Regions from separate parts of the Pseudomonas sp. JV414 genome, predicted to be linked through region 3. Evidence: predicted binding sites of a transcription regulator. Region 3 holds the regulator's gene; each other region holds the start of a gene.
The links. Region 3 encodes sigma-54, which starts transcription at its own class of promoters, with help from an activator protein. Its sites were predicted from a motif close to ANTGGCATNNANNTTGCTNT; they were not measured.

Region 1: glnA (glutamate--ammonia ligase) is a predicted target of sigma-54. The motif match lies at 1,660-1,679, and genes of this name have one in related genera.
Region 2: F6R97_RS25255 (CmpA/NrtA family ABC transporter substrate-binding protein) is a predicted target of sigma-54. The motif match lies at 1,396-1,415, and genes of this name have one in related genera.

What each region holds. Positions count from the first base shown of each region.
Region 1 is NZ_VYKC01000009.1:403,409-406,651, reverse strand. Features, by position in the region: gene F6R97_RS12710 (chorismate mutase) at 1-22, opposite strand, end outside; gene glnA (glutamate--ammonia ligase) at 157-1,563, opposite strand; gene thiI (tRNA uracil 4-sulfurtransferase ThiI) at 1,894-3,243, shown strand, end outside.
Region 2 is NZ_VYKC01000022.1:268,429-271,671, reverse strand. Features, by position in the region: gene F6R97_RS25260 (quinone-dependent dihydroorotate dehydrogenase) at 287-1,306, opposite strand; gene F6R97_RS25255 (CmpA/NrtA family ABC transporter substrate-binding protein) at 1,536-2,747, shown strand; gene F6R97_RS25250 (ANTAR domain-containing response regulator) at 2,763-3,243, shown strand, end outside.
Region 3 is NZ_VYKC01000007.1:115,951-119,193, forward strand. Features, by position in the region: gene lptA (lipopolysaccharide transport periplasmic protein LptA) at 1-118, shown strand, start outside; gene lptB (LPS export ABC transporter ATP-binding protein) at 118-843, shown strand; gene F6R97_RS10240 (RNA polymerase factor sigma-54) at 1,029-2,522, shown strand; gene hpf (ribosome hibernation-promoting factor, HPF/YfiA family) at 2,602-2,910, shown strand; gene ptsN (PTS IIA-like nitrogen regulatory protein PtsN) at 2,923-3,243, shown strand, end outside.

The DNA.
Region 1 (3,243 bases), on a different contig from region 3:
CAAGGCATGGGCGTAGGTGCATGGGGCATCTCGGCTTTATCGGATGAAGGCCATGATGCACGCAACCGGGCATCCGATGACAGACGGTCGCCCATAAAAAAGGCCTCCCGAAGGAGGCCTCTCTTTTGTCACGCCGCGTAGCGCGGCGCTACCGGATCAGCAGCTGTAGTACAGCTCATATTCCAGTGGGTGTACGAAGGTACGAACCTTGATTTCTTCTTCGCTTTTCAGGGCGATGTAAGCGTCGATGAAGTCGTCGCTGAAAACGCCGCCTTTGGTCAGGAACGCACGACCTTTGTCCAGCTCTTCCAAGGCTTCTTTCAGGCTGCCGCAAACTTGTGGGATCTCTTTCGCCTCTTCAGGCGGCAGGTCGTACAGGTTTTTGTCAGCTGCGTCGCCAGGGTGGATTTTGTTCTGGATGCCGTCCAGGCCAGCCATCAACAGTGCAGCGAAGCCCAGGTACGGGTTAGCTGCTGGATCCGGGAAGCGAGCTTCGATACGGCGAGCGCGAGGGCTGGACACGTAAGGAATACGGATCGAAGCCGAACGGTTGCGAGCCGAGTAAGCCAGCATCACTGGCGCTTCGAAACCTGGGACCAGACGCTTGTAGGAGTTGGTCGACGGGTTGGTGAAGCCGTTCAGAGCCTTACCGTGCTTGATGATGCCGCCGATGAAGTACAGAGCGGTGTCGGACAGGCCGGCATAGCCTTCGCCAGCGAAGGTGTTCTTGCCATCTTTGGCGATGGACAGGTGAACGTGCATGCCCGAACCGTTGTCGCCGTACAGAGGCTTAGGCATGAAGGTCGCGGTGCGGCCGTATGCGTCAGCAACGTTGTGTACGCAGTACTTCAGGGTTTGAACTTCGTCAGCCTTGGCAACCAGGGTGTTGAACTTCACGCCGATTTCGTTCTGACCGGCAGTCGCCACTTCGTGGTGGTGAACTTCGATGACCAGGCCCATTTCTTCCATGGCGTTGCACATGGAGGTACGGATTTCGTGGTCGTGGTCGAACGGCGGAACAGGGAAGTAGCCGCCTTTGACGCCCGGACGGTGGCCTTTGTTGCCGCCTTCCACGTCCTGGTCGGACATCCACGAACCTTGTTCGGAGAAGATTTTGAACATCGAACCGGAGATGTCGGACTTGAACTTCACTTCGTCGAAGATGAAGAACTCAGGCTCTGGACCCACGAATACGGTGTCGCCGATACCGGTCGACTTCAGGTATTCCTCGGCACGCTTGGCGATCGCACGTGGGTCACGGTCGTAGCCTTGCATGGTCGAAGGCTCGATCACGTCGCAAACCAGGATCAGGGTCGGCTCTTCGGTGAACGGGTCGAGAACGGCAGTGCTGTCGTCCGGCATCAGGATCATGTCGGAAGCTTCGATGCCTTTCCAGCCAGCGATGGAGGAACCGTCGAACATTTTGCCTTCTTCGAAGAAAGCTTCATCCAGCCCATCGCGAGCCGGCATGGTCACGTGGTGCTGAGTGCCTTTGGTGTCCGTGAAGCGCAGATCAATCCACTTGACGTCATGATCTTTGATGAGTTGAACCGACTTCGACATAGTGTCCTCCGGGTGGCTTCGGGCTTAGTAGTGGATGCCCTTAGAATGTGGGTGATGCCGGCGCGAATACTCTGCCAAGGCAACCTGCCTCACAAGGGAGCAAATTGCATGCCAGTGCCCCACCATGGGTTTTTTGCCCCAATATCACGCTTATAAAGGTGCAAAGCCTCGAAAAGCGCCAAACCTCGCCCTGTAATGTAGCGTTGAATTCCATAAATGACCTGTTTTGGTGCGCGCAAAACCTTCTGCACATTAACTGGTTAAACCTTGAGCAATTTCCGCTATAATCCGCGCCCCCCTTTTTCGGCTGGCCCAGCGCGCGCTGTTTTCATGAAACTAATCGTAAAAGTCTTCCCCGAGATCACCATCAAGAGCCGCCCGGTACGGATGCGTTTCATCCGCCAGTTGGCCAAAAACATCCGTACCGTGCTCCGCGATCTGGACCCGGCTGTGGTGGTGAACGGTGTGTGGGACAATCTCGAGCTGGAAACCCGCGTCAGCGAGCCGAAAGCCCTGAAGGAGATGACCGAGCGCCTGAGCTGCATGCCGGGCATCGCGCATTTCCTGCAGGTCGATGAATACCCGTTGGGCGACTTCGACGACATCGTCGCCAAGTGCAAGCAGCATTTCGGTGACGCCCTGGCCGGGAAGATCTTTTCGGTGCGCTGCAAGCGTGCCGGCAAGCACGAATTCAGCTCCATGGACGTCGAGAAATACGTCGGCAGCCAACTGCGTCGTCAGTGCGGTGCCGCCGGAATCTCGCTCAAAGAGCCGGAAATCGAAGTTCGCATCGAAATTCGCGACAAACGGTTGTTCGTGATCCACAGCCAGCACAACAGCATCGGCGGTTATCCGCTGGGTGCCCTGGAACAGACGCTTGTACTGATGTCCGGTGGCTTCGATTCCACCGTCGCCGCCTACCAGATCATGCGCCGCGGGCTGATGAGCCATTTCTGCTTCTTCAATCTGGGCGGACGTGCCCACGAACTGGGCGTCATGGAAGTCGCGCACTTCATCTGGAAGAAGTACGGCAGCTCCCAACGCGTGTTATTTGTCAGTGTGCCGTTCGAGGAAGTACTGGGAGAAATTCTCGGGAAAGTCGATAACAGTCATATGGGCGTAGTTTTGAAGCGTATGATGTTGCGCGCTGCTTCCCGTATTGCCGATCGGCTGGAGATCGAAGCGCTGGTTACCGGCGAAGCGATTTCCCAGGTGTCGAGCCAGACGTTGCCAAACCTGTCCGTGATCGACTGCGTGACTGACAAGCTGGTCTTGCGACCGCTGATCGCCAGTCACAAGCAGGACATCATCGACCTGGCCAACGAAATCGGTACTGCCGATTTCGCCAAGCACATGCCGGAATACTGCGGGGTCATCTCGGTGAACCCAAAGACCCACGCCAAGCGTCCGCGCGTGGAGCATGAAGAGAAAGAATTCGACATGGCAGTACTCGAGCGTGCGCTCGAGAACGCCAAGCTGGTGCCGATCGATCGCGTGATCGACGAATTGGGCCAGGATTTGCAGATCGAAGAAGTCAGCGAAGCACTGGCGGGCCAGATCATCATCGACATCCGTCACCCGGATGCCGCTGAAGACGAGCCGCTGGAACTCGCTGGCATTGAGGTGCAGACGATGCCGTTTTATGCATTGAACGCTCGTTTCAAGGAACTGGACCCTACT
Region 2 (3,243 bases), on a different contig from region 3:
TACAGGGCACACACTCCGACACGACAATCTGATTACGCAACGACTTAACCACGCACGTCCCATCCGGACGGCGGGCTTCGGCCCAGGGGCTCCTTCGAGGAGCCCTTTTTTATGTCTGATATCTGGCTAAGCACGCCTGCGGAACTGGCTAAACACAATCCCCCTGTAGGCGCTGCCGAAGGCTGCGATCTTTTGATCTTGCCCTTGATTGTAAAAAGCAAAATCAAAAGATCGCAGCCTTCGGCAGCTCCTACATTGACCGTGTACACCGCACCCCAGATGTCAGCTAGCGCAGCGCGGCGATGGCATCCACCGACTCACGAATCAACGCCGGACCTTTATAGATGAAGCCGGAGTAGAGCTGCACCAAACTCGCACCCGCGGCGATTTTCTCAGCCGCGTGCTTGCCTTCGGTGATGCCGCCCACGGCGATGATCGGCAAGCGACCGGCCAGTTCCGCTGCCAGCACCTTCACCGTGTGAGTGCTCTTGTCGCGAACCGGTGCGCCGGACAACCCGCCCGCCTCGTCACCATGTTCCATGCCTTCGACGCCAACGCGACTCAGGGTGGTGTTGGTGGCAATCACCGCGTCCATCCCGGTTTCGATCAGCGCTTGGGCGACTTGAGCGGTTTCTTCGTCGGTCATGTCCGGCGCGATCTTGATCGCCAGCGGTACATGTTTGCCATGACGCAGGGCCAGTTCCGCCCGGCGGGTGGCCAGGTCGGCGAGCAATTGCTTGAGCGAATCGCCGAATTGCAGGCTGCGCAGGCCTGGAGTGTTCGGCGAACTGACGTTGACCGTCACATAGCTGGCGTGGGCATAGACCTTGTCCAGGCAGATCAGGTAGTCATCGACCGCACGCTCAACCGGCGTATCGAAGTTCTTGCCGATGTTGATGCCCAGCACGCCCTTGTACTTGGCCGCTGCCACGCGAGCGAGCAAGTGATCGACGCCGAGGTTATTGAAACCCATGCGGTTGATGATCGCCTCGGCGTCCGGCAAGCGGAAAATCCGTGGTTTCGGGTTGCCCGGTTGCGGACGCGGCGTGATGGTGCCGATTTCGACGAAACCGAAACCCAATTGGGCAAACCCGTCGATCGCTGCGCCGTTTTTGTCCAGACCCGCCGCCAAACCCACCGGGTTCGGGAACTCCAGGCCCATGACTGTCACCGGCATTTTCGCTGGCGCCTTGCACAGCAAGCCGTTAAGGCCCAAACGTCCGCCCGCGCCGATCAGGTCCAGGGACAGATCGTGGGAGGTTTCCGGGGAAAGTTTGAACAGCAGCTGACGGGCCAGGGTGTACATGGGCAGGCTTGACTCGGTTGGCGATGAGAGGCGGCGATTATAGCCGCGCATCAGGGCTTCACGCGAGGCGCGCAACAAAATCAGCCAGCGATGGCATATGCCTTGCACCGTCACAGGCATCAGCACTCATGCCAACGGCGGGATGAGTGGAAGGACAATGGCGTCGTCACCCGGCTTTGCCCACGCAAAGGCCTTGGGACGACGCTTTTTTTTGGAAGGTGCGAAATCGATGAACGAACCATCAGCCGGCCCACTGGCCTGGGTCAATGGCAGCGATGCCCCGGAAAAAACCGCAATCAACCTCGGCTTCATGGCCCTGAGCGACTGCGCCTCAGTGGTGGTCGCGGCCACTCAGGGCTTCGCCCAACCGTACGGTCTGACCCTGAACCTCAAGCGCCAATCATCCTGGGCCAACCTGCGGGACAAACTGGTCAGCGGCGAACTCGACGCCGCCCACAGCCTGTACGGCCTGATTTACGCCGTGCACCTGGGCATCGGCGGCGTAGCCTCCACCGATATGGCCGTGCTCATGGGCCTGAATCAGAACGGCCAGAGCATCAACCTCTCCCACGGCTTGCAGGCCCTGGGCGTGACCAGTCCTGAAGCACTGGACCGGCATGTGCACCAAAGTCGCCCAAAACTGACCTTCGCCCAGACATTTCCTACGGGCACCCACGCCATGTGGCTGTATTACTGGCTCGCGAGCCAGGGTATTCATCCGTTGCAGGATGTCGACAGCGTGGTGGTCCCGCCGCCGCAAATGGTCGCGCACCTGCAAGCCGGGCGCATCGACGGCTTCTGCGTCGGCGAGCCATGGGCGGCCAGTGCGGTGCAGCAAAATCTCGGGTTTACCATGGCCACCAGCCAGACCCTCTGGCCCGATCACCCGGAAAAAGTCCTCGGCTGCACCCGCGCCTTCGTTGAGCAATACCCCAATACCGCACGGGCATTGGTGATGGCGATCCTCGAGGCCAGCCGATTCATCGAAGCCAGCCACGAAAATCGCCGCAGCACCGCGCAACTGTTGAGTGCACCCGAGTATCTGGATGCACCGCTCGATTGCATCGAACCGCGCTTGCTCGGTGACTACGCCGACGGCTTGGGTAATCGCTGGCAAGACCCGCACGCCATGCGTTTCCACGGTGGTGGTGAGGTCAATCTGCCGTATTTGTCCGACGGTATGTGGTTCATGACCCAGTTCCGGCGCTGGGGTTTGTTGCGTGATGACCCGGATTACCTCGGCGTGGCCCGTCAGGTCCAGCAACTAGACTTATACCGTGAGGCCGCCACTGCTGTCGGTGTGCCCGCCCGGAGTCAGGAAATGCGCAGCAGTCAATTGATCGACGGCAAAGTCTGGGACGGTTCGGACCCGGCCGGCTATGCCCGCAGCTTCACGCTGCACGCCATGAGCGACAGCGCTCCCCTTCTCGCCAGCCGCTGACAGGAGCCTGCGAATATGTTGCGTATCCTGCTGATCAATGACACTGCGAAAAAAGTCGGGCGTCTGAAGGCGGCCCTGACCGAAGCCGGGTTCGAGGTCATCGACGAGTCCGGTCTGACCATTGACCTGCCCGCGCGCGTCGAAACGGTGCGTCCGGACGTGATCCTGATCGATACCGAGTCACCGAGCCGCGATGTGATGGAGCAAGTGGTGCTGGTGACCCGCGACCAACCACGGCCGATTGTGATGTTCACCGACGAGCACGACCCCGACGTAATGCGCCGCGCAATCAAGTCCGGCGTCAGTGCCTACATCGTCGAAGGCATTCACGCACAACGCTTGCAGCCGATTCTCGACGTGGCCATGGCACGCTTTGAAAGCGACCAGGCCCTGCGCGCGCAACTGCACGCCCGCGACCAGCAACTGGCCGAGCGCAAGCGCATCGAGCTGGCCAAGGGGCTGCTGATGAAGATGAAGGACTGCAATGAAGAAGAGG
Region 3 (3,243 bases):
CGTCAAAAAGCTTGCGAGCGCCGGTCGTGCCACGGGCAACAAGGTCACCGAGTCGCGCCCTCGCATCGACATGGTGATCCAGCCGAAGAAGAAAACCGACGAGCAAAAGGCCCAGTAATGGCAACTCTGAAAGCTCAGCATCTGGCCAAGAGCTACAAGAGCCGTCAGGTCGTGCGCGACGTCAGCCTGTCCATCGACAGCGGTCAGATCGTCGGCCTGCTTGGCCCTAACGGTGCCGGTAAAACCACCTGCTTCTACATGATTGTCGGCCTGGTACAGGCCGATCAGGGCCGCGTACTGATCGATGACCTGGACGTCAGCCACCAGCCGATGCACGGTCGTGCGAAGGCGGGTATCGGTTATCTTCCGCAAGAAGCGTCGATCTTCCGCAAACTGTCGGTGGCCGACAACATCATGGCCATCCTCGAGACTCGCAAGGAACTCGACAAGGCCGGTCGTCGCAAAGAGCTGGAAAGCCTGCTGCAGGAATTTCACATCCACCACATCCGCGACAACCTTGGCATGAGCCTGTCCGGTGGTGAACGCCGCCGCGTGGAAATCGCCCGGGCACTGGCCACCAATCCGAAATTCATCCTCCTCGACGAACCCTTCGCCGGCGTAGACCCGATTTCGGTGGGCGACATCAAGCAGATCATTCATCATCTCAAGGCCAAAGGCATTGGTGTGCTGATCACGGACCACAACGTCCGCGAAACCCTGGATATCTGCGAAACCGCCTACATCGTCAACGATGGCCAACTGATCGCTGAAGGTGACTCCGCCACCATCCTGGCCAATGAACTGGTCAAGGAAGTGTATCTGGGTCATGAGTTCCGCCTGTAAGCACTGAGGTGCCCGGGTCGCCGAGAGAGCGCTCGCTTCAATAAAAAAATCAATAAGTTTTTATTGTTACAGCGCTCTAGGCAAACACTCCAGTTTCAGGCATATAATTTGCTTATGTTTGGCGCTTCGGCGCCCTGTAGTGGATGGCGCATGTGCGCCGGCGAATAAGGTGTTAAGCCCCTGCCATGAAACCATCGCTAGTCTTGAGAATGGGCCAGCAGCTGACGATGACACCGCAGCTGCAACAGGCCATCCGCCTGCTCCAATTGTCGACCCTGGACCTGCAACAGGAAATCCAGGAGGCCCTGGAGTCCAATCCGATGCTCGAACGCCAGGAAGAAGGCGACGACTTCGATAACGCCGACCCCTTGGCCGATAGCGCCGAACAGAAACCCAACGCCGACATTCAGGAACCCTCCTACCAGGAAACCGCCCCAACGGTGGATAACCTCGAGGAAGGCGACTGGAACGAGCGTATTCCCAACGAATTGCCCGTCGACACTGCCTGGGAGGACGTCTACCAGACCAGCGCCAGCAGCCTGCCGAGCAACGATGACGACGAGTGGGATTTCACCACCCGCACATCGGTCGGTGAAAGCCTGCAAAGCCATTTGCTCTGGCAACTGAACCTGGCACCGATGTCCGACACCGATCGCCTGATCGCCGTGACCCTGATCGACTGCATCAACAATCAGGGCTACCTGGACGAAACCCTCGAGGAAATCCTCGAAGCCTTCGACCCGGAACTGGACATCGAACTGGACGAAATCGAAGCCGTCCTGCACCGCATCCAGCAATTCGAACCCGCTGGCATCGGCGCCCGCAACCTCGGCGAATGCCTGCTGCTGCAACTGCGCCAGCTGCCCGCCAAGACCCCTTGGCTGGCCGAGGCCAAGCGCCTGGTCACCGATTACATCGACCTGCTCGGCAGCCGCGACTACAGCCAGCTGATGCGCCGCATGAAGCTCAAGGAAGATGAACTGCGTCAGGTCATCGAATTGGTCCAGAGCCTCAACCCGCGCCCGGGTTCACAAATCGAGTCCGCCGAAGCCGAATACGTCGTTCCCGACGTGATCGTGCGCAAGGACAACGAGCGCTGGCTGGTGGAGCTGAATCAGGAATCGGTGCCACGCCTGCGGGTCAACGCCCAGTACGCCGGTTTCGTGCGTCGCGCCGATACCAGCGCTGATAACACGTTCATGCGTAATCAGTTGCAGGAAGCTCGCTGGTTCATCAAGAGCCTGCAAAGCCGCAATGAAACCCTGATGAAAGTCGCCACCCAGATCGTCGAGCATCAGCGCGGCTTTCTTGAATACGGTGACGAAGCCATGAAACCGTTGGTGCTGCATGACATCGCCGAAGCGGTGGGCATGCACGAATCGACGATTTCACGGGTGACCACGCAAAAATTCATGCATACCCCACGGGGCATCTATGAACTGAAATACTTTTTTTCCAGCCACGTCAGTACCTCCGAAGGCGGTGAATGCTCGTCCACGGCGATCCGCGCGATCATCAAAAAACTGGTTGCCGCGGAAAATCAGAAAAAGCCGTTGAGTGACAGCAAGATCGCTGGTTTACTGGAGGCACAAGGCATTCAGGTAGCCCGTCGCACCGTCGCCAAGTACCGCGAATCCCTGGGGATCGCGCCTTCCAGCGAACGGAAGCGGTTGATGTAGCCGCCGGGCTCGCCACAGCGTTCCAGTGGCAGGCATTTCTGCCTGCCGCTTTATGCACTGGCAACGAAGGAGAAGCTGTATGCAAGTCAACATCAGTGGACACCAACTGGAAGTGACCGAACCCCTGCGCACCTATATCGGCGAAAAACTCGACCGATTAGAGAGGCATTTCGACAAGATCACCAATGTACAAGTCACGATGAACGTCGAAAAACTGCTGCAGAAGATCGAAGCCACGCTGCATATTCCCGGCGGAGAAGTGGTCGCCAATGCCGAGCATACGGACATGTATGCCGCCATCGACCTGCTGACCGACAAGCTGGATCGCCAACTCAAAAAGCATAAGGAAAAGACCCAGAGCCTCCTCCAGGGCGCAACCGGTCGTTAACCCCCCCAATCCATGATCCGACTAGAAACCATCCTGACCCCCGGCCGTTCTCAAGTGAACGCGCCGGGTGGCAGTAAAAAGAAAGCCCTCGAGCAAATTGCCAACCTTATCCACCGCGAAGTACCGGATCTGGAAATGCAGGACGTCTTCGAGGCCCTGATTGCCCGTGAGAAACTCGGTTCTACCGGTTTCGGCAACGGCATCGCCATCCCCCACTGCCGGCTCAAAGGCTGCACCTCGCCAATCAGTGCGCTGCTGCACCTGGAAGCCCCTATCGATTTCGACGCCATTGATGGCGCACCGGTTGACCTGCTGTTTGTGCTGCTGGTCCCG